Regions from separate parts of the Streptosporangium sp. NPDC000239 genome, predicted to be linked through region 3. Evidence: riboswitches for the same ligand, from Rfam matches in the RefSeq annotation. Region 3 holds a riboswitch; each other region holds the start of a gene.
What was found. Region 3 has a riboswitch for cobalamin ahead of ABT340_RS16615 (ribonucleoside-diphosphate reductase subunit alpha). Riboswitches for the same ligand answer to the same signal wherever they lie in the genome.

Region 1: linked by a shared signal. The riboswitch ahead of metE (5-methyltetrahydropteroyltriglutamate--homocysteine S-methyltransferase) and the one ahead of ABT340_RS16615 (ribonucleoside-diphosphate reductase subunit alpha) in region 3 are both predicted to bind cobalamin.
Region 2: linked by a shared signal. The riboswitch ahead of ABT340_RS17890 (ABC transporter substrate-binding protein) and the one ahead of ABT340_RS16615 (ribonucleoside-diphosphate reductase subunit alpha) in region 3 are both predicted to bind cobalamin.
Region 4: linked by a shared signal. The riboswitch ahead of cobN (cobaltochelatase subunit CobN) and the one ahead of ABT340_RS16615 (ribonucleoside-diphosphate reductase subunit alpha) in region 3 are both predicted to bind cobalamin.

What each region holds. Positions count from the first base shown of each region.
Region 1 covers NZ_JBEPEI010000001.1:923,846-930,885, forward strand. Annotated here, with positions in the region: gene ABT340_RS04180 (CBS domain-containing protein) at 111-545, shown strand; gene ABT340_RS04185 (dsRBD fold-containing protein) at 613-870, opposite strand; gene ABT340_RS04190 (hypothetical protein) at 1,318-1,746, opposite strand; cobalamin riboswitch at 2,096-2,325, shown strand; gene metE (5-methyltetrahydropteroyltriglutamate--homocysteine S-methyltransferase) at 2,455-4,755, shown strand; gene ABT340_RS04200 (AMP-binding protein) at 4,800-6,623, opposite strand.
Region 2 covers NZ_JBEPEI010000006.1:147,315-154,354, forward strand. Annotated here, with positions in the region: gene ABT340_RS17875 (M20 family metallopeptidase) at 1-734, opposite strand, end outside; gene ABT340_RS17880 (ABC transporter ATP-binding protein) at 1,196-1,975, opposite strand; gene ABT340_RS17885 (FecCD family ABC transporter permease) at 1,975-3,039, opposite strand; gene ABT340_RS17890 (ABC transporter substrate-binding protein) at 3,036-4,022, opposite strand; cobalamin riboswitch at 4,216-4,338, opposite strand; gene alaS (alanine--tRNA ligase) at 4,480-7,040, shown strand, end outside.
Region 3 covers NZ_JBEPEI010000005.1:332,949-339,988, reverse strand. Annotated here, with positions in the region: gene ABT340_RS16620 (ribonucleotide-diphosphate reductase subunit beta) at 1-385, opposite strand, end outside; gene ABT340_RS16615 (ribonucleoside-diphosphate reductase subunit alpha) at 420-2,639, opposite strand; cobalamin riboswitch at 2,791-2,990, opposite strand; gene ABT340_RS16610 (Bug family tripartite tricarboxylate transporter substrate binding protein) at 2,995-4,017, opposite strand; gene glmS (glutamine--fructose-6-phosphate transaminase (isomerizing)) at 4,121-5,941, opposite strand; gene ABT340_RS16600 (hypothetical protein) at 5,953-6,228, opposite strand; gene ABT340_RS16595 (N-acetylmuramoyl-L-alanine amidase) at 6,382-7,040, shown strand, end outside.
Region 4 covers NZ_JBEPEI010000036.1:8,698-15,737, reverse strand. Annotated here, with positions in the region: gene cobM (precorrin-4 C(11)-methyltransferase) at 1-730, shown strand, start outside; gene ABT340_RS41690 (cobalt-precorrin-6A reductase) at 723-1,493, shown strand; gene ABT340_RS41685 (precorrin-2 C(20)-methyltransferase) at 1,481-3,007, opposite strand; gene ABT340_RS41680 (precorrin-8X methylmutase) at 3,004-3,630, opposite strand; gene cobG (precorrin-3B synthase) at 3,627-4,934, opposite strand; cobalamin riboswitch at 4,954-5,152, shown strand; gene cobN (cobaltochelatase subunit CobN) at 5,266-7,040, shown strand, end outside.

The sequences.
Region 1 (7,040 bases), on a different contig from region 3:
GGCCGTGATCGTGGATCACAGCCTTTCTCTCCAGAATCGCCCCACTGAATCCGAATTTATCGGGCATAGGGCTATAGAGGCCCACAAACCTACCGTCAGGAGGGGTGACGATGACGAGAACGGAGACAGGCAGGACGGTCCGGGACCTGATGCACCCGGACGCGCGGTGCGTCGGTGAACACGACAGTCTGCGTACGGCCGCGCGGATGATGCGCGACCTGGATGTGGGCGCGCTGCCGGTCTGCGGGGACGACGACCGGCTCAAGGGGATCATCACCGACCGTGACATCGTGATCAAGTGCTGCGCAGAGGGCGGGAACCTCGACGAGACGACGGCGAGTGAGCTCGCCCAGGGGCTGATCTGGATCGACGTCGAAGGCAGCGTCGACGAGGCGCTGACCATGATGGAACGGCACCGGATCAAGCGTCTGCCCGTGATCGAGAACCACCGCATCGTCGGCATGATCAGTGAGGCCGACCTGGCCAAGGGCCTGCCCGACGACAAGCTCGCCGAGTTCGTCCACCAGGTCTACGGCCGGCGGTGAACCGGGGCCCGTCCGCCGGAGTCCGTGAGGGCGACGGCGGGCGGGCCGGTCCGTGCGCGGGGCCCCCTCACCACGAGGTAGGGCCGGTCAGCTGGGCGATGTCCGCCGAGGTGACGCTCATCAGCCTGCCGGACAGGTCGGCCAGCGCCCTGGCGGCGGCGAGCTCGTCGCCGATCTCGGCCACCGGATCGTCGGACGGGTTGCGGCGTGCCCGGCCGATCCCCGCCAGTTCCCCGGCACCCGCGATGGGCAGGACCGCCCTGGCGAAGGTCTCGTCGCCGTCCTCGGTGATGGAGACCCGGACGTCCCACTGCTTGGATCGCATGATCTGAACCCCCGTTCTTCGTGACGGTGGCGGCGCCCGCTCTCCGGGCGCGAAGCCGTCACCTCCATTGTCGGAGCCGTACGGCGTGACCATCAGGGACGAAGGTCCCGCCCTTGGGGGACGGGCTCCCCTAGGACCCGTTTTGCGGATCTTTCCGCCTGCCGCGGTCGCCCAGGCGGCGCCCCGCCGCGTTGTCGCCCCACCCCACGAAAACGCTCCGCGTTTGCCGCGGGGCCCGGGGAGAATCTGTCGCCCATAACTCCGTTATGAGCTCCTCCTCCGCCTCGCGGGGCATCCACCTGGACGATCCTCGCCACGGCGAAGATCCACAAAACAGGTCCTGGGCGGGGCGTCGTGCCCTTGGGAAAACGGGAAACGGGGCGATCCCGTTTCCCGTTTCCCGGCATTCGTTCTCCACGGGCCCGCGACGGGCCCGTCGTGAGTTCTCTAACGCGAGGTGGTGGAAACCGGCAGGCGGGACTCCTCCCGCTGTTCCTCGTGCCCCTCGCGCCGGGGGAGGGTCGCGGCGACGACCAATGTCCCGGCGATCAGGACGACGTTCTTGACGACGAACTCGCCCTCCATTGTGAGCATGAGCGGGTTTCCGTCCTTGAACGCGACACCCGGGTGGAGCACCAGGACCAGGAACGTGCCGAGGAGGTGGAGCAGGAGCACGGGCAGGAACGGGCGCAGCCACCGGCCAGTGAACAGCGCCAGGGCCACCGCGACCTCGAACACGCCCAGGGCGGGCACCACGAACGACGCGGGCAGCGGCACGAAGGACAGGGTGTCGGCGACCAGGGCGCCGACCGGGCTGACGTTCGCCACCTTCAGCACGCCGAACCACAGGAACACCAGGCCGAGCGTCCCTCGCATGATGACCGGGAAACGCCGGTGGAGAATGGCGGCGACTCGCGACTTGACATCGGTTAGGGCGCTTGGTATACGCCCTTGATGGAGATGTGACCCTTTAGTCCGATACATGGTTAACTCCGATGGCTGGGGGGTTTGCCGGGTCTAATATAGCCTGCCCTTTTCTTTCGGAAATTGTAGGAAATGGGGTCTTAGGTCACGGTTGTTGAGTTGCCAAAGCGGGGGACGGAGATTTTCCCGCGACCCGCGAATTCCCCCGTACGGTTTCAGGCGGCCCGGGGCGATGGGAGAACGATCCCGCGAACCCGCCGGCGGGCCCGAATATGGTTGTCGCTCCGCCATCGGATGCGCGTAGGGTTGGGGACGCAGTCGGTTCGCCCTGCCCGCCAGGCAGACGCGTCGTAAGAGGGAACCCGGTGTGACTCCGGGACTGCCCCGCAGCGGTGAGTGGGAACGACCGCCGTCAAACGCACTGGATCCGGCAGATCGGGTCCGGGAAGCGACGGCCACTAGGTGTCAGGGCGAGACAACGGCCCGGACGTGCCCGCGAGTCCGAAGACCTGCCACTGCCCGCGTGCGACCACGCACGCGGTGACCTCGGTGACCTCGCGGGTGGGTCGGCGGCATGGGACGGGCCTGGTGCGCCCGCCTCTCCTTCGTCTCTCCCCTCGGGGCACCGGAGTCCTTTCGTGACTCGCGAAGGAGAGTTCCGTGACCGAGACTTCCTCCCCCACCGTGTACGGCTACCCCCGTCAGGGGCCGGACCGTGAGCTGAAGAAGGCGATCGAGGGCCACTGGGCGGGCCAGGTGACCGAGCGTGACCTGCTGGACGTCGCGGCCGGGCTGCGCGCAGGCAACTGGCGGCACCTGACGGAGGCGGGGGTGCGGGAGGTGCCGACCGGCGACTTCTCGCTGTACGACCACGTCCTCGACACCACCGTCATGGTCGGCGCCGTCCCCCCGCGTCACCGAGCCGTCGTGGAGACGGAAGGCCCCCTGGCGGGATACTTCGCCATGGCCCGGGGCACCCAGGAGGTCGCCCCGCTGGAGATGACCAAGTGGTTCGACACCAACTACCACTACCTGGTGCCGGAGCTGGGACCTGACACCGTCTTCGCCGCGGACCCGGCAAAACAGGTCGGCGAACTGCGCGAGGCCGTCGCGCTCGGGCACACCGCGCGCCCCGTGCTCGTCGGCCCCGTCACCTACCTGCTGCTGGCCAAGCCCGCCCCCGGCGCGGACCCGGCCTTCGAACCCATCGGCCTGCTCGACCGGCTGCTGCCCGTCTACGCCGAGGTGCTCGCCGCCCTGCGCGCGGCCGGTGCCGAGTGGGTGCAGCTCGACGAGCCCGCGCTGGCGCAGGACCGCGACCGGGCGGTGCTCGACGCCGCCGCCCACGCCTACCGTGAGCTCGGCACCCTGACCGACCGGCCGAAGATCCTCGTCGCCGGTTACTTCGACCGGCTCGCAGACGCGCTGCCGGTCCTGGCCAGGGCGCCGATCGAGGGCCTGGGACTGGACTTCACCGGCCCGGCCGCGGCCAACCTGGAGGACCTGGCCCGCGCGGGCGGTCTGCCCGGCAAGCGCCTGATCGCCGGTGTCGTGGACGGCCGCAACGTGTGGATCAACGACCTGGGCGGGTCGCTGGCGACCCTGGCCACCCTGCTCGGCCTGGCCGGCCGGGTGGACGTCGCGCCCTCCTGCTCGCTGCTGCACGTCCCCGTCGACCTCGGGCTCGAACACGGCCTCGACCCGCGGGTCGGCCGCTGGCTCGCCTTCGCCAGGCAGAAGGTCGCCGAGGTCGTCACCCTGGCCACCGGGCTCAGCGAGGGAACCGGGGCCATCGCCGGACGGCTGGCCGCCAACCGGGCCGACCTGGCCTCACGCGAGGCCTCCACGCTCACCCACGACCCCGGGGTCAGGGCCCGCGCCGCCGCGGTCACCCCCGCCGACACCCGCAGGCCCCAGCCGTACGGTGAGCGGGCGGCGGCCCAGCGCGCCCGCCTCGGCCTGCCGGAGCTGCCCACGACCACCATCGGCTCCTTCCCGCAGACCGGGCGGCTGCGGGCGGCCCGCGCCGACCTGCGCGCCGGGCGGATCGACCAGGACGCCTACGACGAGCTGATCGCCTCGGAGATCCGCTCGGTCCTGGTCTTCCAGGAGCGGGCGGGCATCGACGTCCTGGTGCACGGAGAGCCGGAACGCAACGACATGGTCCAGTACTTCGCCGAGCGGCTCAACGGCTACCTGGCCACCCAGCACGGCTGGGTGCAGTCGTACGGCACCCGCTACGTGCGCCCGCCGATCCTGGCCGGGGACGTCTCCCGCCCCAGGCCGATGACGCTGCGCTGGACGACCTACGCCCAGTCCCAGACGGGGCGACCGGTCAAGGGCATGCTGACCGGCCCGGTCACCATGCTCGCCTGGTCCTTCGTCCGCGACGACCAGCCGCAGGCCGAGACCGCCCGCCAGGTCGCCCTCGCCCTGCGCGACGAGGTCGCCGACCTGGAGGCCTCGGGCATCGCCGTCATCCAGGTGGACGAGCCCGCGCTGCGGGAGACACTGCCGCTGCGCGCGGCCGACCGGCCCGCCTACCTGGCCTGGGCGACGGAGGCCTTCCGCCTGGCCACGAGCGGGGTGCGGGCCGACACCCAGATCCACACCCACATGTGCTACGCCGAGTTCGGTGAGATCCTGTCCGCCATCGACGACCTCGACGCCGACGTGATCAGCCTGGAGGCCGCCCGTTCCCACATGCGGGTCGCCGGCGAGCTGGCCGGGGCCGGGTATCCCCGCGAGGTGGGGCCGGGCGTCTACGACATCCACTCCCCGAGGGTGCCGGACGTCGAGGAGGTCGCCTCCCTGCTGCGCGAGGGACTCGGCGGCGTCCCGGCCGGGCGGCTGTGGGTCAACCCCGACTGCGGCCTGAAGACCCGTGGCTGGGGCGAGGTCCGTGTCTCCCTGGACAACATGGTCGCCGCGGCCCGGGTGGTCAGGGCGGAGGCCGGCTGACCCCTCCTCCGGGCCCGGCGCGCGCCGGGCCCGGAGGCTCCCGGTCACGACAGGCGTTCGGCCGCGAGCCGCCGCACCTCAGACCGCACGATCTTGCCCAGCAGGGTTCTCGGGAAGCCGTCCAGGCCCAGGTCCTCGACGGGGACGAACCTGCGCGGCACCTTGAAGGTGCTGACGAACCTCAGCAGCGTCGCGCGCCAGCCGTCGACGCGGGCGACGGCACCGGGCAGCAGCGTGTAGACGAGCACCGGCTCGGCCCCCGTCACCGGGTGCGGCAGCGCCACCAGGACGGCGTCCTCGACGCCTTCGAGGTGCGAGACGACGTTCTCGACCTCGGCGGGGTAGAGGTTCTCGCCGTTGACGACGACCATGTCGTCGAGGCGGTCGACGATCGACAGCTCCCCGCGTTCGTCGAGGCGTCCCAGGTCGCCGGTGCGTATCCAGCCGTCGTCGATCCGCTCCCCGGTGAGGCCGGGGGCGTCCTGGTAACGGGTGAACACGTTGTCCCCGCTCAGCAGCACCTCGCCGCTCTCACCGGTCGCGACGTCCCGCCCGTCCCGGCCGGCCACGCGGACCCGGGAGCAGTCCAGGGGCAGCCCGGCGCTCCTGGGGTCGCCGCTCTTTCTCCCGCGTGGTTCGACCGTGGCGATCGAGGCCGTCTCGGTCATGCCGTACACCTGGTGGACGGGCAGGCCGAAGGTGGCCTCGAAGCGGTGGATCAGCTCGACGGCGAGAGGGGAGCCTCCGGCGAGGACCCCCTTCAACCGGCCTGCGACCGGTCGTTCCGGCCGTTCGACCAGGTGGGCGAGGTAGGCGTTGACCACAAGCGTCCACGTTGGCTCGTAGCGGTCGACGTAGGTCCAGAACCGCGCCAGCGCCGCCTCCGGGCGCACGCACACGGTACGGCCGCCGCACCACAGCGGGGTCAGCGTCGGGAAGACCTGCCCGCCGGCGTGGAAGAGCGGGCCCACGTTGAGGAAGACGTCGTCCTGGCCCGCCCGCGCCCATCCGGCCAGGGACCGGGAGCCCGACAGCAGGCTCCGGTGCGACAGGACGACCCCCTTCGGGGTGCCGGTGGAACCGGAGGTGTAGACGATCTCGGCGTCGGCCGCGCCGTCGCCGCCGGAGAGGATCGGCCGCCTGCCGTACGCCTCACCCCGCGCGAGCAGGCCGGTCAGCAGGGACTCCTCGTCGTCGGTGCCGATCCACTCCGGGCGTCGCCGCAGCTTCACGGCCGTGGCCTCGCGGCCGAGGACGAGCGCGGGCCCGCAGTGCGTCAGGAGCGTTTCGAGTTCGGCGGCGCCCGCCTTCGGGTTCAGCGGCACCAGCACCCGCCCTGAGGCGACGACGCCGAGGAAAAGCAGCGCCGCCAGCGACGAGTTGTGCATGACCGTCGCCACCCGCGCCCCGGCGGGGACGCCGCGTTCCTCGAACAGGGTCGCGCATCCCCTGGTGAAGGTCAGGACGTCCGCGAAGGAGAAGACGCGGCTCTCCGGCTCGACGGGCAGCAGGTAGGGGCGCTCGCCGTACCTGGCGGCGGCCGAGGTGACGAGGCCGAGCAGGGTCGTCGCCGCGGGGAGGGACGGCCCGGTCACGGCCGGCGGGGCGGGTCCGGGCAGGGCGACGCTCCGGGACCCCTCCCGCAGGGCACGTCGTACGGCGGCGCACAGGTGGCTGACCGTGGGCGTCTCGAAGACGACGTCGACGACGTTCGCGCCGAAGGACAGTTCGAGGCGCGTCACGATCTCCACGGCGGCCAGTGAGTCCATCCCGGCTTCCATGAGGTCGTCGTCGGGACCGAGACGGGAACGGTTGAGGGCCTCGGCGCAGATGGAGGTCACCCGCGCCTCAAGATCGGTCGTGGCCACCGAAGAACGCCTCCGTTCAATTCACGGACCGTTCTGCCGCCGCGCCGGTCCCCTTTTCTCTCCCGCGGTGATATTCATCCGTCGCCCCACGGACGGTCAGAAGTGACGTCGCGATGATCCGCGGATAACCGGGATCATGTGCGGTGGTTCTTCGCGGCGGTGTCACACCGCCCTCGGAGAATGCGCCCGAAACGGCCCGCTGTCAACGATGGAACAGTTCCCGCGGTGCTGATTCGGGTTTTCGTTTCTTTCTTTCCGCATGGGGTACGCCGGGCCGGTGAAATCCGGGGAGCAGGGGTACGGGCCGACACGAGGACCATTTCGACCCTGGGGCGGGGTAATGGCCACGGCACCGCTCGGCGGCGATTTCGACCCCTTCTCGCCGGAGATCACGGCGGGTCCTTATCCCGCCTGCGC
Region 2 (7,040 bases), on a different contig from region 3:
GCGTTCTCGTACGGCAGGCGGTGCCGTGAGCCGGCGTAGGTGTGGACGCCGTGGACGACGACCTCGAACCAGGCCAGCCCGACCTCCTCCCAGGAGACCGTCCACCCCGGCTTGGCGATCACCGCGAAGTCCGCCCAGAACCCCTGTTCGAGCAGGTAGGAACAGCCGACCCCCTGCCCGACATTGCGCCGTCCGGCGCCGGGCGCCGCGTTGGCGGGCATGCCGCCCGACCCGAAGGCGACCAGCAGGTCCCCGGCCAGCGGCAGCCCGGCCCGGTGGACGGCCTCGGCGGCCATCAGCACGCAGGCGGCGTGCCCCTTCGGGTTGCCCGCGCCGAGCCCGGTCACCAGGTCGCCCTCGACGCGGGCGGCGGGGCGCATGTCGGGGCGCAGCGCGGGGCCGATCCACGGGACGTCCTTGTCCTCGCGGCCGGTGGTCAGCGTGTCGATCGGCGCGTACAGCATGAGGTCGGGGCCGCCGCCGTCGCCGCGCAACCGGCCCCACGCGTTGGCCTGCCGGTCGTCGAGCGGCTGGACGGCCGCCGTGACACCGGCGGCGGTCAGGGTGGCGGCGATGTGCTCGGCCAGGGGGCGCTCGCCGCCGGTGGGGCTGGGGACGTCCACCAGGCCGCGCAACAGCTCCCGCAGCCGGTCACCGGTGACGTGCCGCCAGGTCGCGGCGACCAGGTCGCGCCGGTCCCCGGCGAGTCCGGCGAGCCCGTCGGGCGCGTTCACCGGTTGATCCGGCGGACCTGGGTGTTGACCCGCCTGGTGAGCAGGCGCCACAGCGGCGGCAGCGCCGCGACGACGGCCGCGCAGACCAGCAGGACCAGCAGGGGACGTGGCATGGGGATCTCCTTGACTCGTCCCGCGTGGGACCCCCGGCGCGTGGCCGGGGGTCCCACGCGGGAGCCGTTTCCGCCCTGCCGAGATGATCCGCCGGCCGGAGGGGAACCGCCCATGGAAACGTCCCGCTCAGCGGGACGCCCACACGGAATCGGCGTACGGCGACGCCATGGTGGACCCCTTATCCCGAAATTGAAAGGCGGCGTCGTTCTCCGTACGGGCGCCCCTGTCACGTGGTGAGCTGTTCGAGGAAGGTGAGGGCGAAGAACGCCTCGACCTCCTCGCCACGCTGGCCGTCCCCGAGACCGTCGGCCACACCGTCTCACCGGGCTACTGAGGCGCGGAGCCCCTCACGGCGCGTCCCCCTCGGTGATCAGCGTCACCTGGGGGACGCCCGTCCTCGGATGCGCGCCGACCTCGGCGTCCACCCGGTAGACGTCCCGCAGCAGCTCAGGCGTCAGCACCTCGCGCGGGGTCCCGAGCGCCACGATCGCGCCGCCGTCCATGACGCACAGGCGGTCGCAGAACGCGGCGGCCAGGTTGAGGTCGTGCAGCGCGATCACCGCGGTGATCCCGAGCCCGCGCACCAGGCGCAGCGCGTCGAGCTGGTGGCGCAGGTCGAGGTGGTTGGTCGGCTCGTCCAGCACCATCACCTCCGGCCGCTGCGCCAGCGCCCGGGCGATCAGCACCCGCTGCCGCTCCCCGCCGGAGAGCCGGTCGAAGGGCGCGTGGGCCAGATCGGCCACGTCCAGCCGCTCCAGCGCCTCGGCGACGATCGCCCGGTCGGCGGGGGAGTCGCCGTCGAAGGCCCGTTTGTGCGGGGTACGTCCCATGGACACCACGTCGTGGACGCTCAGCCCGAAGTCGCCGCCGCCATCCTGAAGCACCGCGGCCAGCCGGCGGGCCAGCCATCTGCCCGGCATCCGCCACACGTCGTGCCCGTCGAGGAGCACCTGCCCGGCGGTGGGGCGCAGCACCCGGTAGAGGGTCCTCAGCAGGGTCGACTTGCCCGCGCCGTTGGGCCCGGCCAGGCCGAGCACCTCACCGGGGGCCACCTCGAACGTCACCGCGCGCACCAGGTCCCTGCCGCCGATCCGCACCGAGACCTCCCGTACGGCCAGAGCGCCCATCAGGTCCTCCTGCGCATCAGCCACAGGAAGAACGGCCCGCCGACCAGCGCCGTGATGATCCCCACCGGGATCTCCTCGGGGGTGATCAGCGTCCTGGCGACCAGGTCGGCCGTGATGAGGAACGCCGCCCCGAGCAGCGCCGTGGCCGGAAGCGCCCGCCGGTGGTCGGCCCCGACGAGCAGCCGTACCACATGGGGCATGATCAGCCCGACGAACCCGATGGCCCCGCTGACCGCGACGACGGTGCCGATCACCATGGCCACCAGCACGAACAGCGCCGCCCTGAAGCGGTGCACGTCCAGCCCCAGGGAGGCGGCTGCCTCCTCCCCGGCCAGCAGCAGGTTCAGCGGGCGTGAGACGCCCAGCAGGACGACGGTGCCCGCCGTCACGGCCGCCGCGGGCACCCACACCGTCGTCCACGTCGTCCCGGCGACGCCGCCGAGCATCCAGCGGACGGCCGACTGGGCCCGGTGCGGGTCGTCGGAGGTCACCACCAGGAAGCTGGCCGCCGCCGAGAGCACCTCGGCCGTCGCCACCCCGGCCAGCACCAGCCGTACCGTGGTCATCCGCCCGCCGGACCGGGCCAGGAAATAGACCGTGACCAGCGCCGCCAGCGCCCCCGCGAACGCGGCGACCGGCAGTGAGAACGGTCCGAGGAAGGTCAGGCCGAACACCGTCACGCTCACCGCGCCCACACTGGCGCCGGAGGAGACGCCAAGCAGCATCGGATCGGCCAGCGGGTTGCGCACCAGCGCCTGCAACGCCATCCCGCAGACCGAAAGACCGGCGCCGATGACCCCGCCCAGGATCACCCGCGGCAGCCGTACGTCCATGACGACGGTCTCCCTGACCGGGGACCAGACCGGTTCGGCCAGCGCGGGGTGGAGGCGGTGCAGCAGGATGCCCCACACCTGTTCGGCGGGCAGGCTGATCGAACCGGCCGCGACCCCCGCCGTGACCGCCCCGCCGAGCAGCAGCGCGCACAGCGCGAGCGTCAGCGGGTACGGCAGGCCGGGGCGCCGGGTGACGGGCGTCGTCCGGGAGAGCCCGGTCAGGCCGCTCACTCGAACCGGTCGGGGTGGATCTGCCGGGCCAGCGACTCGACCGCCGACGGCGCCCGGACCCCGAGCACGACCGACGACAGCGGCAGCACCGCGAACCGCCTGTGCCTGATCGCCGGAACATCGGCGAGCGCCGGGTTCGACAGCAGGAACCTCTTCTTGTCCTCGACCTTCTCCTCGCCGTAGTCGTAGACGACGATCCAGTCGGGCGCGCGCTCGGCGACCTGCTCGAACGACACGTCGGCCCACGTCTTGTCCACGTCGGTGAAGACGTTCCGCGCGCCCGCCAGCGTGATGATCTCGTCGCCGACGCCCTTGCCCCCGGCGGTGAAGGCGGTCTTGTCGCCGCTGTCGTAGACGAACAACCTGACCGGCTCGACGTCGGCGAGCCTCTCCCTCACCCGCGCCAGGGGCTCGTGCAGCCGGGTGATGAGCGCCTCGGCCCGTTCGCGCACGCCGAAGATCGTGGCGACGTTGCGGATCTCCCGGTCCATCAGGTCCATGTCCACCGGGCCTGATGGGCACTGCTCGACGTTGAGGTAGGTGTCGATCCCGGCCTTGCCCAGCGCGTCGCGGCCGCGGCCCTCCTTCTCGTCGAAGGCGCTGGAGAAACCGCCGTAGACGAAGTCGGGCTCCTCGGCCAGCAGCGCCTCGTAGGAGGGGTACTGCCTGGAGAGCACCTTCACCCCGTCGTAGGCGGCCTGGTACTCGGGCAGGACCTTGTCGTCGAGATATCCGGTGCCGGCCATCGACCCCTGCAGTCCCAGCGCCAGCATCACCTCGGTCGCGTGCTGGTTGAGCGAGACCGCCCGCCGCGGCGGGCGGTCGTAGGTCGTCCTGACGCCGCAGTCGTCGAGGGTGACCGGGAAGCCCGCGACGGCCCCGGCAGGGGCTTCAGCCGGGGCTCCGGAGGAGGTGCCGCAACCGGCCAGGAGCACGGCGCAGGACAGGGCGAACAACAGGGACAGGGGACGTCTGACCGTCACGGACGGTTCCTCTCACGGGATCTGCACCATGGGACGGCCCTGCCGGAAGGTCACGGAACCGGCCAGGAGGTCGTCTCCGGGCACACGTCGGCGCGGAGGGCTCGTGCGGTCGTCGCCACGCGAGGTCATCCATCGGCCGACCCGCTCCTCTCCGGGGAGATCCGCCCCAGTTCGTCGAGGAGGCGACCGCGTGAGTCTCCTGGCTCTCGGGTCGATGCTCGCCCCCGTCTTCCCACCCCGCAGGGGGCGGTGACCTCGTGGGGGTCCGCTCGCCGATCACAGTGGCGGGACCGCGCCGGATTCGCACCGGCTTCCTCGTCCGCGCTCGCCTTCGCCGGTCATCATTGCACGAAGCCGTTGATGCGCTGAAGATGGCCTCCGGTTCCGGCGGCGGCTGTACGATGCCTTGTTGCAACAAATTTGCAATTGCAAAGTCTGGCGGTATTCGGGAGGGCAAGTGCGGACGGCGGAGGTCAAACGGCGGTTCCTTGAGCACTTCGCGGCGGCGGGGCACACCGTGGCCGCCAGCGCGCCGCTGCCCGCCGACGACCCGACACTGCTGTTCGTCAACGCGGGCATGGTGCCGTTCAAGCCCTACCTCCTCGGGCAGCGGACACCGCCGTCCCCCCGGGCGGCCAGCGTGCAGAAGTGCATCCGCACCCTCGACATCGACGAGGTCGGCAAGACCACCAGGCACGGCACGTTCTTCCAGATGAGCGGCAACTTCTCCTTCGGCGACTACTTCAAGGAGGAGGCGATCAGGCTCGCCTGGGACCTGACGGTCAAACCGCGGGCCGAGGGAGGCTACGGCCTCGACCCCGACCGGATCTGGGCCACCGTCTACCTGGACGACGACGAGGCCCACGCCCTGTGGCGGGACGTGATCGGCCTGCCGGAGGCCCGCATCGTACGGCGCGGCAAGGCCGACAACTTCTGGTCCATGGGCGTCCCCGGGCCGTGCGGGCCCTGCTCCGAGCTCTACTACGACCGTGGCCCGGCCTACGGGCGAGAGGGCGGGCCCGAGGTCGACGAGGACCGTTACCTCGAATTCTGGAACCTGGTCTTCATGCAGTACGAGCGGGGCGAGGGCGTCGGCAAGGAGGACTACCCGATCCTCGGCGAGCTGCCCTCCCGCAACATCGACACCGGCATGGGCCTGGAACGCATGGCGGCGCTGCTCCAGGGCGTCGACAACCTCTACGAGACCGACGAGACCCGGCCCGTCCTGGACGCCGCGGCGGCGCTGACCGGAACCAGGTACGGCGTGCGCTCCGGGCCGTCCGCGGCCGAGAGCCACCCCGACGACGTCCGGCTCCGGGTCGTCGCCGACCACGTCCGCACCGCGCTCATGCTGATCGGCGACGGCGTCACCCCCTCCAACGAGGGACGTGGCTACGTGTTGCGCCGGATCCTGCGCCGGGCGATCCGCGCCGTCCGGCTGCTCGGTTACGAGGACCCGGTCCTGCCCGAACTGCTGCCGGTGGCCCGCGACTGCATGGCGCCCTCCTACCCGGAGCTGGCCGCCGACTTCGACCGGATCTCGGCCTACGCCTACGGCGAGGAGGAGACCTTCCGTTCGACGCTGCGCCAGGGCAGCGCGCTGCTCGACCGGGCCATCACCCGGACCGGGGAACGGCTGCCCGCGGCCACGGCCTTCAAGCTGCACGACACCTACGGCTTCCCGATCGACCTGACCGTCGAGATCGCCGCCGAACACGGCCTCGACGTGGACGTCACCGGGTTCAGGGAGCTGATGGCCGAGCAGCGGCGCCGCGCCCGTGAGGACACCCGCGCCAGGAAGACCGGCCACGCCGACACCGGACTGCACCGCGCCCTCCTCGACGAGCACGGCCCCACCGACTGGCAGGCGTACACGACGCTGACCACCGACTCGACGGTCCTGGCCGTGCTCCGCGACGGGGCGCCCGTGGCCACGGCCGTCGCGGGCCAGATCGTCGGCGTCGTCCTCGACCGCACCCCGTTCTACGCCGAGTCCGGCGGCCAGGAGAGCGACGCGGGAACCCTGCACGGCCCGAGCCTGTCCGCCGAGGTGCTGGACGTGCAACGCCCCGTCCCCGGGCTGGTCGTGCACCAGGTGCGCGTCCTGGACGGGGAACTGGCGCCGGGACAGCCCGTACGCGCCCAGGTCGACCCCGAGTGGCGCGCGGGCGCCCGCCAGGCCCACTCGGCGACCCACGTCGTGCACGCCGCGCTGCGCGCCACGCTCGGCCCGGCCGCCCTGCAGTCCGGCTCCTACAACCGGCCCGGCCACCTGCGCCTGGACTTCTCCTGGCGCGGCGCCCTGCCCGCCGGAGCCCGCGGGGAGATCGAGGACGCCGCCAACGTCGCGATCCGCGGGGACCTGCCGGTCGAGGTGCGCCACATGCCCCTTCGGGAGGCCCGTGAGATCGGGGCGCTGGCGCTGTTCGGCGAGACCTACGACGAGACGGTCCGGGTCGTCGAGATCGGCGGCGCCTGGTCACGGGAGCTGTGCGGCGGCACCCACGTCGACCGCTCCTCCCAGATCGGCGGCGTCGCCGTCACCACCGAGTCGTCGGTCGGCTCGGGGCAGCGCCGCATCGAGGCCGTCACCGGCATCGAGTCCTTCCGCTACCTCGCCCGCGAGCGCGACCTCGTCTCCCGGATCGCCGAGCAGTTCAACGCCCCCCGCGCGGAGGTCGCCGACCGGGTCGCCGCCCTCGCCGAACGCCTCAGGGAGAGCGAACGTGAGACGGCCAGGCTCCGCGACCGGCTCCTGACCGTCGAGGCCGGTCAGGTCGCCGCGACCGCGACCGTCCACGGCGACGTCCTGCTGGCCACCGGCACCACGGAGACCGACGCCCGTCTCCTGGCGGAGCGCGTCGGCACGGCGCTGCCCGAGGACCGGCCGGGCGTCGCCGCGGTGCTGTCAGGAACGGCCCTCGTGGTCACCGTGAACGCCGCGGGCCGTACCCGGGGACTGGCCGCCGCGGACCTGGTCAGAGCGCTGCCCGAGGGCCGGGGCGGCGGCAACGCCGA
Region 3 (7,040 bases):
TGTGCTCGATCGCGGCGAAGGCCCTGGCCCGCTCCTCGTGGTCGGGCAGGTAGGTGTCGAGCAACGTCAGGTAGAACTGGACGTGCACCGCCTCCTCGTAGAGCTGCCTGCTGAGGTACAGGCGCGCCTCGGGGGCGTTGACGTGCTGGTAGAGGTTGAGCACCAGGTTGTTGGCCACGATCGAGTCACCGGTCGCGAAGAACGCGACGAGACGGTTGATCAGGTGGCGCTCCTCCGGCGTCATTCTGGCCAGGTCCGCCACGTCGGAGTTGAGGTCCACCTCCTCGACGGTCCAGGTGTTGCGGATGGCCGCCCGGTAGCGTTCGTAGAAGTCCGGGTAGCGCATGGGGCGCAGGGTGAGGTTCATACCGGGGTCGAGCAGCATTCGGAGAATGACCTTTCGGCTTGGGTCACGGGGCCTACTGGCAGGCGTCGCAGTACTCGGGGTTCTCCAGCGAGCAGGCGATCACGTCCTGCTCGGGGAGCGACTGTGCCGCGGTGGCCGGCACAGCGGCTGACACGGTGGTCTGCGCGATGCGGGTGGCCGGACGGGAGCGCAGGTAGTAGGTGGTCTTCAGGCCCGAGCGCCAGGCGTAGGCGTACATCGAGGAGAGCTTGCCGATGGTCGGGGTCGCCATGAACAGGTTGAGCGACTGCGACTGGTCGATGTACGGCGCGCGCGCCGCGGCCAGGTCGATCAGCGCCTTCTGCGGCAGCTCCCACGCGGTCCGGTAGAGCGTCCTGAGGTCGTCGGGGATGCCCGGGACGTCCTGGATCGAGCCGTCCGCCCGCTTGATCGCGTCCCTGATCTGCGGGGTCCACAGGCCCCGGGCCGTGAGGTCGGCGACCAGATAGCGGTTGACCTGGAGGAACTCCCCGGAGAGGGTCTCGCGCTTGAAGACGTTCGACACCTGGGGCTCGATGCACTCGTAGCAGCCCGCGATGGAGGCGATGGTGGCCGTGGGGGCGATCGCGATCATCAGCGAGTTGCGCAGGCCGGTCACGGCGATCCGCTCCCTGAGCGCCGTCCACTCCGCCGAACGGGCGGCCCCGTAGTGGTCGGGGTGCAGCACGCCGTCGGCGGCGCGGGTGTCCCCGTAGGAGGGGTGGCGCCCCCGCTCGGCGGCCAGGTCGCTGGAGGTGGCGTAGGCGGCCAGCGCGATCTCCTCGGCGATCCGGGTCGACAGCTCAAGCGCCCGCGGCGAGTCGAACGGCAGCCGCAGCGCGAAGAAGACGTCGGCCAGCCCCATCACGCCCAGCCCGACGGGCCGCCAGCGCTCGTTGGCCGCGCGGGCCTCGGGCGTCGGGTAGAAGCCCAGGTCGATGGTCCTGTCCAGGAACCTGACCGCGGTGCGAGCCGTACGGCGCAGCCGCTCCCAGTCCACACCGTCCGCGGTGAGGTGGGCCGCCAGGTTGATCGAGCCGAGGTTGCAGACGGCGGTCTCCGCGTCGCTGGTGACCTCCAGGATCTCGGTGCACAGGTTCGACAGGTGGATGACGTTGCCCGGACGGGCCGTCTGGTTCGAGGTCCGGTTCGAGGCGTCCTTGAAGGTCATCCAGCCGTTGCCGGTCTGGGCGAGCGTGCGCATCATGCGGCCGTACAGGGCGCGGGCCGGAACCTGCCTGACGAACCCGCCCTCGGCCTCCGCCCTGCGGTAGGCCTCCTCGAACGCCTCGCCGTACAGGTCGGTGAGGTGCGGGACCTCCTTGGGGTCGAACAGCGACCACATCTCGTCGGCCTCGACCCGCCGCATGAACTCGTCGGGGATCCAGTTGGCGAGGTTCAGGTTGTGCGTACGGCGCGCCTCCTCGCCGGTGTTGTCGCGCAGTTCGAGGAACTCCTCGATGTCGGCGTGCCAGGGCTCCAGGTAGACGCAGGCCGCGCCCTTGCGACGGCCGCCCTGGTTGACGGCGGCGACGCTGGAGTCGAGGGTGCGCAGCCACGGCACGATGCCGTTCGAGTGGCCGTTGGTGCCGCGGATCAGCGAGCCGCGCGAGCGGACCCGGGTCCAGGCGATGCCGATGCCCCCGGCGTACTTCGACAGGCGGGCGACCTGGCCGTAGCGCTGGTAGATGGCCTCTAGCTCGTCCCTCGGGGAGTCGAGCAGGAAGCAGGAGGACAGCTGGGGCCTGCGGGAACCGGAGTTGAACAGGGTGGGCGAACTGGGCAGGTAGGACAGGGTGGCCATGAGCCCGTACAGTTCGGCGGCCTCCTCGACCGTCTCCGACAGACCGCAGGCCACGCGCAGCAGGAAGTGCTGGGGGCGTTCGAGGACCTTGCGGGTGCTCGGGTGGCGCAGCAGGTAGCGGTCGTAGACGGTGCGCAGCCCGAAGTACTCGAACCTGTCGTCGGCGGCCGGGTCGACCAGCGCGTCGAGGGCGGCGGCGTTGGCGGCGACGAAGGCGGCCAGCCCGTCCTGCAGGAGCCCCGCGCCGTGGGTCGCGGCGATCGACTCGGAGAAGGTCGTGACGCCGTGCTCGGCGGCCTCCTCGGCGATCAGGCCGGTCAGCAGCCTGGCGGCGGCCCTGGAGTTCTCCGGGTCGGTGATCACCCGGGCCGCGGCCTCCTCGATCGCCCGCCTGCGATCGTCCGGCGAGTGCCCGGTCTTCTCCGCCTTCTCGGCCAAGGTCTGTGTCACGTGCCACCCCTCGTGCAGGTAATCCCCGTACGGCTCACGGAGCAGGGCGCGCGTCAACGGGCGGCTCCCGGGCACGCCGGACCGCCTCGTCCCGCGGCTCTCCCTCGAAGCCCTGGACAACTCTCGTGCCGAGCGGGGACCTGGTCGGTCCCCCCTCCACACACCGCGGGCAGGTCTTCGGACTCACGGGCGTGACGCGCGCTCCTACCGGCCGTCGCTTCCCGGGCGTGGTTCACCCAGTGCTCAGTTGACGGCTTTCGTTCCCGTTCACCGCTGCGGGGCAGTCCCGGTCTCTCACCGGGTTCCCTGTTGCCTCGCCCTCGTGGGCGAACCAGCGACGACCAGGATCCTACATCTAGTGCCGCCTGACGCAACCACCCCAACAGTTTGTGTCGGGGATGCTCAGCAACCCGAGCTCGTTGAGCACCGCGCGGGTACGGCGGGTCTCCGTGACCAGCCACCGGCGGAAGTCGTCACCGCTCAGGTACGCCCGGTGCCAGCCGTTGGCCGCGCACACGGCCTGCCATCGGGGCGAGGCGTCGATCCGGTCGCACAGGGCGACCGCCCCGTCCCGGTCGCCGGGGCTCATGGCCCGGGGACCGAGCACCCCGCACCAGTCGGCGTACTCCAGGCGCACCTCCCGCTCCATCAGCGTCGGCGCGTCGATGCCGTCGATCCGCTCCCCCGAGGAGACCGCGAGCGGCATCAGCCGGCCCGTGGCGATCTTCGGCAGGAGGGAGCCGGCCGAGCCGAGGAGCGCGGCCACCCGCCCCTCGTGCAGCGCCTCGACGGCCTCCGACTCGGTCGGGTAACCCGCGTACTCCATCAGCCTGACGTCGACGCCGAGGCACTTGCCGATCATGCCGTAGAGCACGTGGTCGGAGCCGCCCTCGGCCCCTCCCCCGACCACCAGCCGCGCCGGGTCGCGGCGCAGCGCCGCGACGAAGTCCTCGAAGGTCCGCAGCAGGGAGTTCGGGGAGACGGCCAGGACGGACCAGTCTCCGGCCAGCCTGGCCAGCGGGGTCGAGGCCGCCAGCACGGAGTCCGCGTCGGCGGTCTCGCCGCCCGCCAGCATCGGCACGCCCGCCAGGAACACCCGGCCCTCGCGCGCGAAGGGGCCCCCGACGGCGGCGGCGAACGCGGTCAGGGCGGCCATCCCCTGGGCGCCCGCGCCGCTCACCTCGACCGCACCGGCCATCCTCTCGCCGGTCAGGATCGCGGCCAGCGCGTGGGCGGCCTGGTCCCAGCGCCGCCCGCGGACGACCGGCGCGACGATGGTCAGCCTGCGCGCCCACCCCGCACCGGGGCCTCCCATGTCACCGCAGCCCCCGGCGACCATGACCCCCAGCGCGAGCGCGAGGAATCGCCTACGGTGCATAAGCGTCCCTTCCGCCGAGATCCCCCAGATCTCTCGATACCCTACGTTGCAGATATGTCACTCTCTGCACCGCAATTGGGGCATCAGGGATGATGGTCCGCGCTCACTCCACGGTGACGCTCTTGGCGAGGTTGCGCGGCTTGTCCACGTCGCGGCCGAGCGCGACGGCCGCGTGGTAGGCGAACAGCTGCAGCGGGATCGACAGCAGGATCGGGTCGAGCTCGATCTCGTTCCTGGGCACCACCAGGCAGTCGTCGGCCAGCCGGGGATCGGCCTCGCGGTGCCCGACCATGAGCACCCGCCCGCCGCGCGCGCGGATCTCCCCCAGCGTGGTGAGGTTCTTGTCCAGCAGCTCGTCGTCGGGGACGACCGCCACGGTCGGCATCTCCGGGCCGATCAGCGCCAGCGGCCCGTGCTTGAGCTCGCTGGCCGGGTAGGCCTCGGCGTGCACGTAGGAGACCTCCTTGAGCTTCTGCGCGCCCTCCCTGGCCACCGGGTATCCCCTGACCCTGCCGACGAACATCATGCTCGGCGAGCCGGCGTACTTGCCGGCCAGCTCCTTGATCCGGGGTTCGAGGGCGAGGATCTCCCCGATCTGGCCGGGCAGCGCGCGAAGGCCCTCCACGATGCGCCGGCCGTCGGCGGGCGACAGGTCGCGCACCCTTCCCAGGTGCAGGGCGAGCAGCGCGAAGGCGACCGCGGTCGAGGTGAAGGCCTTGGTGCTCGCCACCGAGACCTCGGGGCCCGCGTGCAGGTAGAGACCGCCGTCGACCTCCCTGGCGATGGCGCTGCCGACGGTGTTGACGATGCCGAGCACCCGGCCGCCCTTGCGCTTGAGCTCCTGGACGGCGGCCAGGGTGTCGTAGGTCTCCCCCGACTGGCTGATCGCCACGTAGAGGGTGTCCGGCTCGACGACCGGGCTGCGGTAGCGGAACTCGCTGGCGGGCTCGGCGTCCGACGGGATGCGCGCCAGCTCCTCGATGAGCTGGGCGCCGATCTGACCCGAGTAGTAGGCCGAGCCGCACCCGATGATCTTCACCCGGCGGAAGGAGCGGCTCTCCCGCGCGTCCATGTTGAGCCCGCCCAGATGGGCGATGTGGAAGCGGTCGTCGAGGCGCCCGCGCAACGTCCTGGCGACCGTCTCCGGCTGCTCGGAGATCTCCTTGAGCAGGTAGTGCTCATAGCCGCCGGTGTCGTAGTGCCCGGCCTCCCAGTCGACCGTCAGCGGCTCCTTGGCCGTCTCCCGCGCGTCGCTGGAGAAGGTGTTGAAGCCGTCGGCCTTCAGCACCGCGAGCTCGCCGTCCTCCAGGTGCACCACCTGGCGGGTGTAGCGGACCAGCGCGGCCACGTCCGAGGCGGCGAACATCTCCTTCTCGCCGATGCCCAGCACGATCGGGCTGCCGTTGCGCGCCACGACCACCTCGCCGGGGCGCCGGGCGTCGACCACCGCGACGCCGTAGGTGCCGACGACCCGCTTGAGCGCGGCACGGACCGCCTCCGCCAGCGAGTCGGTGTCCTCGACGGTGCGGGCGATCAGGTGGGCGAGCACCTCGGTGTCGGTCTCCGACAGGAAGACCGCGCCGTCGGCCTCCAGCTTGGCCCGCAGCTCGTCGGCGTTCTCGATGATGCCGTTGTGCACGACGGCGACGCGCTCGTCGGCGGACAGGTGCGGGTGGGCGTTGACGTCGCTGGGCGCGCCGTGGGTCGCCCAGCGGGTGTGCCCGATGCCCAAGGTTCCCTTGAACCTGGCGGGCATTACGGCCGCCAGGTCGGCGACCCTGCCCTTGACCTTGCGCATCTTCAGGCCTCTGTTGGAGACCACCACGCCGGCCGAGTCGTAACCGCGGTACTCAAGGCGCTGCAGGCCCTCAAGCAGGATGGGGGCCGCGTCCTTCGGCCCCACGTAGGCCACGATTCCGCACATCTGACCGCTCCTTACCCGTAGACGATCCGGCGCAACTGGCGCAGGGACAGTTCCGGTGCGGCGACACGGCGGGAGCTCAGCTCGGCGGCGATCCTGGGAAAGATCGCGTCGTTGACCAGCCCCCTGGACTTGAGCTCGGCGTGACGCCGCCGGACGAACTCCTCGGTGGGCTCGGAGAAGTAGGCCAGCACGTCCGCCACCACCCTCGCGGCCTCTCCCGGACCGAGCGCGCTCGTCCGGGTCAGGTGGGCGATGAGGTCCTCGTGGGGATGCCATGCCGTCGACACAGAGGAGGACCATACGCAGCCATGTTGGCGTTTACCAAGTTTTCTGCCCGATTCCGGGCAGGAAAGATTGCCGTGGATCTCCCTCCGCCCGGCCATAAGACGGTCCGCGACCACCCATAACTCTGGGTAGTGATCACGCCGGAAGGGAACCTCATGCGCCGTCTGCCGGGGATATCGATCGTCGCCGCCCTCTCAGTGGCGGCTCCGGCACCCGCCTGGCAGCCCCCGCCGTACGGCTCCGCGTCCCCTGCCGCCCCCGCGAGCCTGCGGGAGGCCTTCACCCGGGCGGCCGGAGAGTACGGCGTGCCGGAGAACGTGCTGCTGGCCGTGTCCTACCTGGAGTCCCGCTGGGACGTCAACGGCCGGCTGCCCAGCGTCGCGGGCGGCTACGGCCCCATGCACCTGGTCGACGGCCGGGCCGTCACCCGGGCCTCCACAGGGAGCGGCGTCCACCGGGACGCCGAGGGCGACCCCCGGGGCGACGAGAGCAGGCCGTACCGGGTCGGGACCCGGGACGTGGCGCCCGCGCCGCCCGAGGACACCCTGCGCCGGGCCGCCGAGCTGACCGGGATCGACCCCGGTGTGCTGCGCGCGGACCCGGCCGCCAACATCCGGGCCGGGGCGGCGCTGCTCGCCGACCACCAGCGGCGCTCCGGAGGAAGGCCGGACGCCGGAGCGGCCGGTTGGTACGCCGCGGTCGCGCGGTACGCGGGGCCCGGTGAGACCGGGGCAGGGCGGGCCTTCGCCGACGCGGTCTACGCGACGATGCGCGCCGGGGTCTCCCGCGTGACCGACAGCGGCGAGCGGATCGT
Region 4 (7,040 bases), on a different contig from region 3:
CGTCGGGGCGGGGCCGGGGGCCGCCGACCTCATCACCCTGCGGGGGCAGCGGGTGATCGCCGCCTCACCGGTGTGCCTGTACGCGGGCTCCCTGGTCCCGGAGGCCCTGCTGGAGTGCTGCCCGCCGGGCGCGCGCCTCGTCGACACCGCGAGGATGGCCCTCGACGAGATCGTGGCCGAGATGCTCGCCGCCCACGAGGCGGGGCACGACGTGGCCAGGCTGCACTCGGGGGACCCCTCGGTCTACAGCGCGATGGCCGAGCAGATGCGGCGCCTGGACGCCGAGGGCGTGCCGTACGAGGTGGTTCCCGGGGTGCCCGCCTTCGCCGCCGCGGCGGCGTCGCTGAAGCGGGAGCTGACCGTGCCCGGCGTCGGCCAGACGGTGGTGCTCACCCGTACCTCGGCGCGGGCGACCCCCATGCCGGAGGGGGAGGACCTGGACACCCTCGGCAGGTCGGGGGCGACGATGGTCCTGCACCTGGCCGTGCAGCGCGCCGAGGAGGTCGTGGCGGAGCTGGTCCCCAGGTACGGCCTCGACTGCCCGGTGGCCGTGGTGGCCAGGGCCAGCAGGGACGACGAGGTGATCCTGCGCGGCACGCTCGCCGACATCGCCGGGCAGGTCCGCGCCGCGGGCGTCGTGCGCACCGCGGTGATCGTGGTCGGCAGGGTGCTGACCGCCTCGGAGTTCCCCGACAGCCACCTGTACTCCGCGGCCCGCTGCCGTGACTGACCCGGGCACGCTGAACGTCCTGGTGCTCGGCGGCACCGACGAGGCGAGAAGACTGGCCGCCGCGCTCGCCGACCGGCCGGGGACGCGTGTGATCTCCTCCCTGGCCGGGCGGGTCCGTGACCCCAGGCTGCCGGTCGGGGAGGTGCGCGAGGGCGGCTTCGGCGGACCCGCCGGACTCAGGGCCTGGATCGAGGAGAACGGGATCGGCGTCGTCGTCGACGCCACCCACCCCTTCGCCGCCAGGATGACCGCGTCCGCGGCCGAGGCGGCGGGTCTGGCCGGGGTGCCGCTGCTGATCCTGCGGCGGCCCGGCTGGCGGCAGGGGCCGGGAGACGACTGGCGCTGGACGCCCTCCCTTGAGGCCGCCGCCGAGTCGCTGCCCGGCCTGGGCCGCAGGGTCTTCCTGACCACGGGCCGGCGCAGCCTGCCGGTCTTCGCGGGCCTGGACGACCTGTGGTTCCTGGCCCGCTCCGTCGACCCGCCCCAGCCGCCGCTGCCGCGCAACCTCCAGGTGCTGCTCAGCCGGGGGCCGTTCACCGTCGAGGGGGAACTCGACCTCATGCGGGACAACCGCGTCGAGGTGGTGGTCACCAAGGACAGCGGCGGCCGGATGACGACCGCCAAACTGTTCGCCGCCCGCGAGCTCGGGCTGCCCGTCGTCGTCGTGCGCCGCCCCGCCGTACCCGGCGGGGTCCCGGCGGCCGAGACGGTCGAGCAGGCCACGGCGTGGCTGGACGCCGTGGCGGGCGGTCAGGCGGGATAGCGGCGGGGGGTGAAGACCACCCGCCTCCCGTCCTTCCTTTCGGCGACCCTGGTGGTCGAGGAGCCGACCAGCAGCAGGCAGCGCATGTCGACCGTGGCCGGGTCGAGGTCGCCGAGGGTGGTGACGGTCAGGCTCTCCCCGGCGCCGCCGACGTCACGGCCGACGACCACGGGCGTGTCCGGCGAGCGGTGTTCGAGCAGCAGGTCCCTGGCCGCCGCGACCTGCCAGGTGCGGCTCCTGGAGGCCGGGTTGTAGATCGCCAGGACCAGGTCGGCCCGCGCGGCGGCGCTGATCCTGTCCGCGACGACCTCCCACGGCTTGAGCAGGTCGGACAGCGACAGCACGCAGTAGTCGTGGCCGAGCGGCGCCCCGACCCGGCTGGCCACCGCGTGCGCCGCGGTCAGGCCGGGCAGCACCCGCACCGCGACGTCGGCGAACCTCGGCTCGCAGGAGACCTCAAGCACCGCGCTGGCCATCGCGAACACCCCGGGGTCGCCGGAGGAGACCACCGCGACCCGCGCCCCGGCCGCGGCCAGTTCGAGGGCGTGCGCCGCCCGTTCGGCCTCCACCCGGTTGTCCGTCGGGTGACGGCGCTGGCGCGGGTTCGGCGGGACGCGGTCCAGGTAGGGGCCGTACCCGACGAGGTCGTCGGCGGCGGCCAGCGCCTCCTGAGCCTCCGGCGTCAGCCAGGGCCGCCCGGCGGGCCCGAGCCCGACCACGACGACCTCGCCGCCCTGGACGCGCTCCGGGGCCCGGCTCTCACCGTGGGTGCCGGGAAGGCCGGAGTTGACCGGGCTCGGCACCAGCGCCAGCGAGAAGTACGGCACGCTGTCCGGGTCCACCTCGGCGAGCGGGGCCAGGCGCTGCGCGCCGGTGGTCGCGCGCTCCACGTACCACGCCTCGTCGAGACGGCCCGCCTCGGCCAGCGCGTCGCGAACCTTGGTGAAGGTACGGCCGAGCTTGAGGATCGCCGCGGAGTCGGTCGCGGCCAGGCGTTCGGCGATGACCTCGGCGGGCAACGTGCCGGGAAGCACCGTCAGGACCTCGTCCCGCTCGACCAGCGGCCTGCCGAGCACGGCCGCGGCGCCGCTCACCGACGTCACCCCGGGCACGACCTCGGTGACGTAGCGGTGGGCCAGCCGCTTGTGCATGTGCATGTAGGAGCCGTAGAAGAGCGGGTCGCCCTCGCACAGCACGACCACGTCGCGGCCCGCGTCCAGGTGGGCGGCCAGCCGCAGCGCGCAGTCGGCGTAGAAGTCGTCGATGGCGCCCTGGTAGCCGCCGGGGTGGTCGGTGGTCTCCGTGGTGAGCGGGTAGATCAGCGCCTCCTCGATCTGCCCCTCCCGCAGGTACGGCGCCGCCACCGAGCGGGCGATGCTCCTGCCGTGGCGGGCGCTGTGGTAGGCGATGACGTCCGCCTCCCCGATGAGCCTGGCCGCCTTGACGGTCACCAGTTCCGGGTCTCCCGGGCCGAGCCCGACGCCCCTGAGCCGTCCCGCTGACGTGTCGTTCACTCGACCTCACTCGCGATCGCGTTGACCGCGGCGGCGGCCATCGCACTCCCACCCCGGCGCCCGTGCACGACCAGGTACTCCAGACCCGCCGGATGCCCGGCGAGCGCCTGCTTCGACTCGGCGGCGCCGATGAAACCCACCGGCACGCCGAGCACGGCGGCGGGCCGTCCCGCCCCCTCCTCGACCATCTCCAGCAGCCTGAACAGCGCGGTCGGCGCGTTGCCGATCGCGACGACCGCCCCTTCGAGACGGTCGCGCCACAGTTCGAGGGCGGCCGCGCTGCGGGTGGTGCCGAGCCGTACGGCCAGCTCGGGCACGCCGGGCTCACCCAGCGTGCAGAGCACCTCGTTGCCCGCGGGCAGGCGGCGCCGGGTCACCCCCGAGGCGACCATCATCGCGTCGCACAGCACGGGTGCCCCCGCGCGCAGGGCCGCCCTGGCCGAGGCGACCACGCCCGGCGACCAGCCGAGGTCGGCGACCAGGTCCACCATCCCGCAGGCGTGGATCATGCGGACCGCCACCTGGGCGACGTCCGGCGGCAGGCCGTCCAGGTCGCTCTCGGCGCGGATGGTGGCGAAGGAACGCCGGTAGATCTCCGCGCCGTCCCGGACGTAGTCGGTCACGTTTCCCCTCTCAGAGCCGCCACGGCGGCCGTGGTCTCCTTGGTGTCCGCGCAGTTCAGGCCGCTTTCCGGGCCACTGTTCAAGCCGCTGTCCAAGCCGCTGTCCTCCAGGAGGACCCGGTAGCCGGTCGTGGTCGCGACCACGTCGACGGCCCGTCCTCGCGGGCGGCCGCAACGTCGTTCGCAGCCCGCCCAGTGCACCGGGAGCGTACCGGGGCGGGCGGGGACGGCCGAGGGCGGGTCGCTCTCGGCCGCGATCCAGCGGGCGGCGTCGGCCCGCACGTCGGCCAGTGACTTCGCGCAGCCGGGCCGTCCCGCGCAGGCCGTCACACCCGTCCACGGCGAGGCCGGGTCGAGGACCAGCCCGGCGGCGACGAGCCGCCCGGCGACCTCGGAGAGAGCGGCCGGGGACAGGCCGGGCAGGACGACGCCGCGCCACGGCGTCAGCCGTACCTCCTCGACGGCCAGGCCGGCCAGCAGGGCGGCCTGGGCGGAGGTCAGCCGCCCCAGCGGCGCCGTGACGCCGAGCGTGTTCAGGCCTGAGGGCTGTTCGACGGTCCCGACGGGCCCGTGGGAGGGCGCCGGGACGGGGTCCCGCCGTACGGGGGCGGAGGTCGTCTCCAGGGTGGCCGCGACCCGGGCGGCGACGCGCTCCGCGCAGCCGGGCAGTTCGCCGATCCGCCACACACGGCCCTCCCGCACCCCGGGCTCGGTCAGGAACGCCTCGGCGGCGGTCAGCAGCGCGGCGACCGCCGATCCCGGTGGCATCCGCAGGCCGCTGTCGGCCTCGGCCAGCAGCAACGCCACCTCGCCGGGGCCGGTCGGCAGGATCGCGGCGTCCGCCCCGAGCCAGGCCACGTCGCCCCGGCCGTCGTCGAGCGCGAACAGGAACCGCCCCGGCAGGCCGGCGAGCGCGGGCGTGCCGCACAGGCGCAGGTCGAGCTCACGGGTCAGCGGTCCCACGTCGAGAATCCCCCGGCCGTCGAGGCCGCTCAGCGGTGAGGCCAGGACGTTGCGGACCCGTTCGTGGGTGGCCGAGGGCAGCAGCCCCGCCTGTGCCATGCGGGCCGCGAAGGCGTCCCCGGCGCCCAGTCCGCGCACCTGGACGTTCGCCCGGGAGGTCAGCTCGATGACGCCGTTGCCGCAGGTCTCGGCGGCCGAGGCCAGCTCGCGCAGCTGCGGGGCCGTCAGGCGCCCTCCGGGCACTCTGACGCGCGCCAGGCCGCCGTCGGCCGCGGAATGCACCTGGAGCGCCCCCGGGCACGCGTCGGGATGAGATCGTCCGGAGAAGTGACCTTTTGACACGCTGAGGATGGTAACTCCAGTTTCTTGCGGGGACCTCGCTGCCGTAGTCTCATCGTTGGCGACGGCAAAAGGGAGGAAGCCGGTGTGAATCCGGCGCGGTCCCGCCACTGTAACCGGGGAGCGAACCCCATCCAGCCACGGTCCGGCAACGGGCGGGAAGGCCGGGGGGAGCATCGATCCGGGAGCCAGGAGACTCCAGCCGTCGTAGCCGACGACGACCCGGGGCGAGGACCCCGAGGGAGGAAAGCCCTGTGCGCTGTTCGCCGTTCCCCAGCCGCAAGCCCGCACCGCCGTTCACGGCCGCGCCGCTCCCCGCCGGGGAGCGTGGCGAATGATCCTCCTGCTCTCCACCTCCGACACCGACCTGCTCAGCGCCCGCGCCAGCGGCGCGGACTACCGGCTCGGCAATCCCGCCAGGCTCACCGCGGGGGACCTGCCTCCCCTCGTCGAGGGCGCCGACCTGGTCGTCGTACGGCTGCTCGGCGGGCGCCGCGCCTGGGAGGAGGGCCTGGACGCCCTGCTCGCCGGGCCGCTGCCCGTCGTCGTGCTCGGCGGCGAGCAGGCGCCGGACGCCGAGCTGATGGAACTGTCGACCGTGCCCGGCGGGGTGTGCGCCGAGGCGCACGCCTACCTCGCCCACGGCGGGGCCGCCAACCTCGCCGAACTGGGCCGCTTCCTGTCGGACACGCTGCTGCTGACCGGCCACGGCTTCGCCCCGCCCGCCCCGACGCCCGCCTGGGGCGCGCTCGAACGCCGGGCGCGCCGCGAGGAGGGCCCGGTCGTCGGCGTGCTCTACTACCGCGCCCACCACGTCGCGGGCAACACCGCCTTCGTCGAGACGCTCTGCGCCGCGATCGAGGACGCGGGCGCCCGCGCGCTGCCCGTCTACTGCGCCTCCCTGCGCAGCGCCGAGCAGGGCCTGCTCGACACCCTGGGCACGGTCGACGCCCTGGTGGTGACCGTGCTGGCCGCGGGCGGCACCCGCCCGGCCACCGCGTCCGCGGGCGGCGACGACGAGGCCTGGGACGTCGGCGCGCTCGCCGAACTCGACGTGCCGATCCTGCAGGGCCTGTGCCTGACCGGCGGCAGGGCCGCCTGGGAGGCCAACGACGACGGCCTCTCCCCGCTCGACGCGGCGACCCAGGTGGCGATCCCCGAGTTCGACGGGCGGATCATCACGGTGCCGTTCTCCTTCAAGGAGATCGACGGGGACGGCCTGACCGTCTACGTCGCCGACCCCGAGCGGGCCTCCCGCGTGGCGGGCATCGCCGTACGGCACGCCGTCCTGCGGCACGTCCCGCCCGCAGAGCGGCGGATCGTGCTGATGCTGTCGGCCTACCCGACCAAGCACTCCAGGATCGGCAACGCCGTCGGCCTCGACACCCCGGCGAGCCTGGTGCGGCTGCTTGCCGCGATGCGCGAGCACGGCTACGACATCGGCGCCGAGGACGAACTGCCCGGCGTCACCGGGCAGGACGGCGACGCGCTGATCCACGCCCTCATCGCCGCCGGAGGCCAGGACCCCGACTGGCTCACCGAGGAACGGCTCGCGGGCAACCCGGTGCGGATCAAGGCCTCCCGCTACGCCGCGTGGTTCGCCACGCTGCCCGAGGACCTGCGGGCCTCGGTCGAGGAGCACTGGGGACCCCCGCCCGGTGAACTGTTCGTCGACACCTCCGCCGACCCGGACGGTGAGATCGTGCTGGCCGCGCTGCGCGCGGGCAACGTCGTCGTCATGGTGCAGCCGCCCCGGGGGTTCGGCGAGAACCCCATCGCCATCTACCACGACCCCGACCTGCCGCCCAGCCACCACTACCTGGCCGCCTACCGCTGGCTGTCCGACGGCTTCGGCGCGCACGCCGTGGTGCACGTCGGCAAGCACGGCAACCTGGAGTGGCTGCCCGGCAAGTCGGCGGGCCTGTCGGCCTCCTGCGGCCCCGACGCCGCCCTCGGGGACCTGCCGCTGATCTACCCGTTCCTGGTCAACGACCCCGGCGAGGGCACCCAGGCCAAGCGCCGCGCCCACGCCACGCTGGTCGACCACCTCGTCCCGCCGATGGCCCGCGCCGACACCTACGGCGACATGGCCAGGCTTGAACAGCTCCT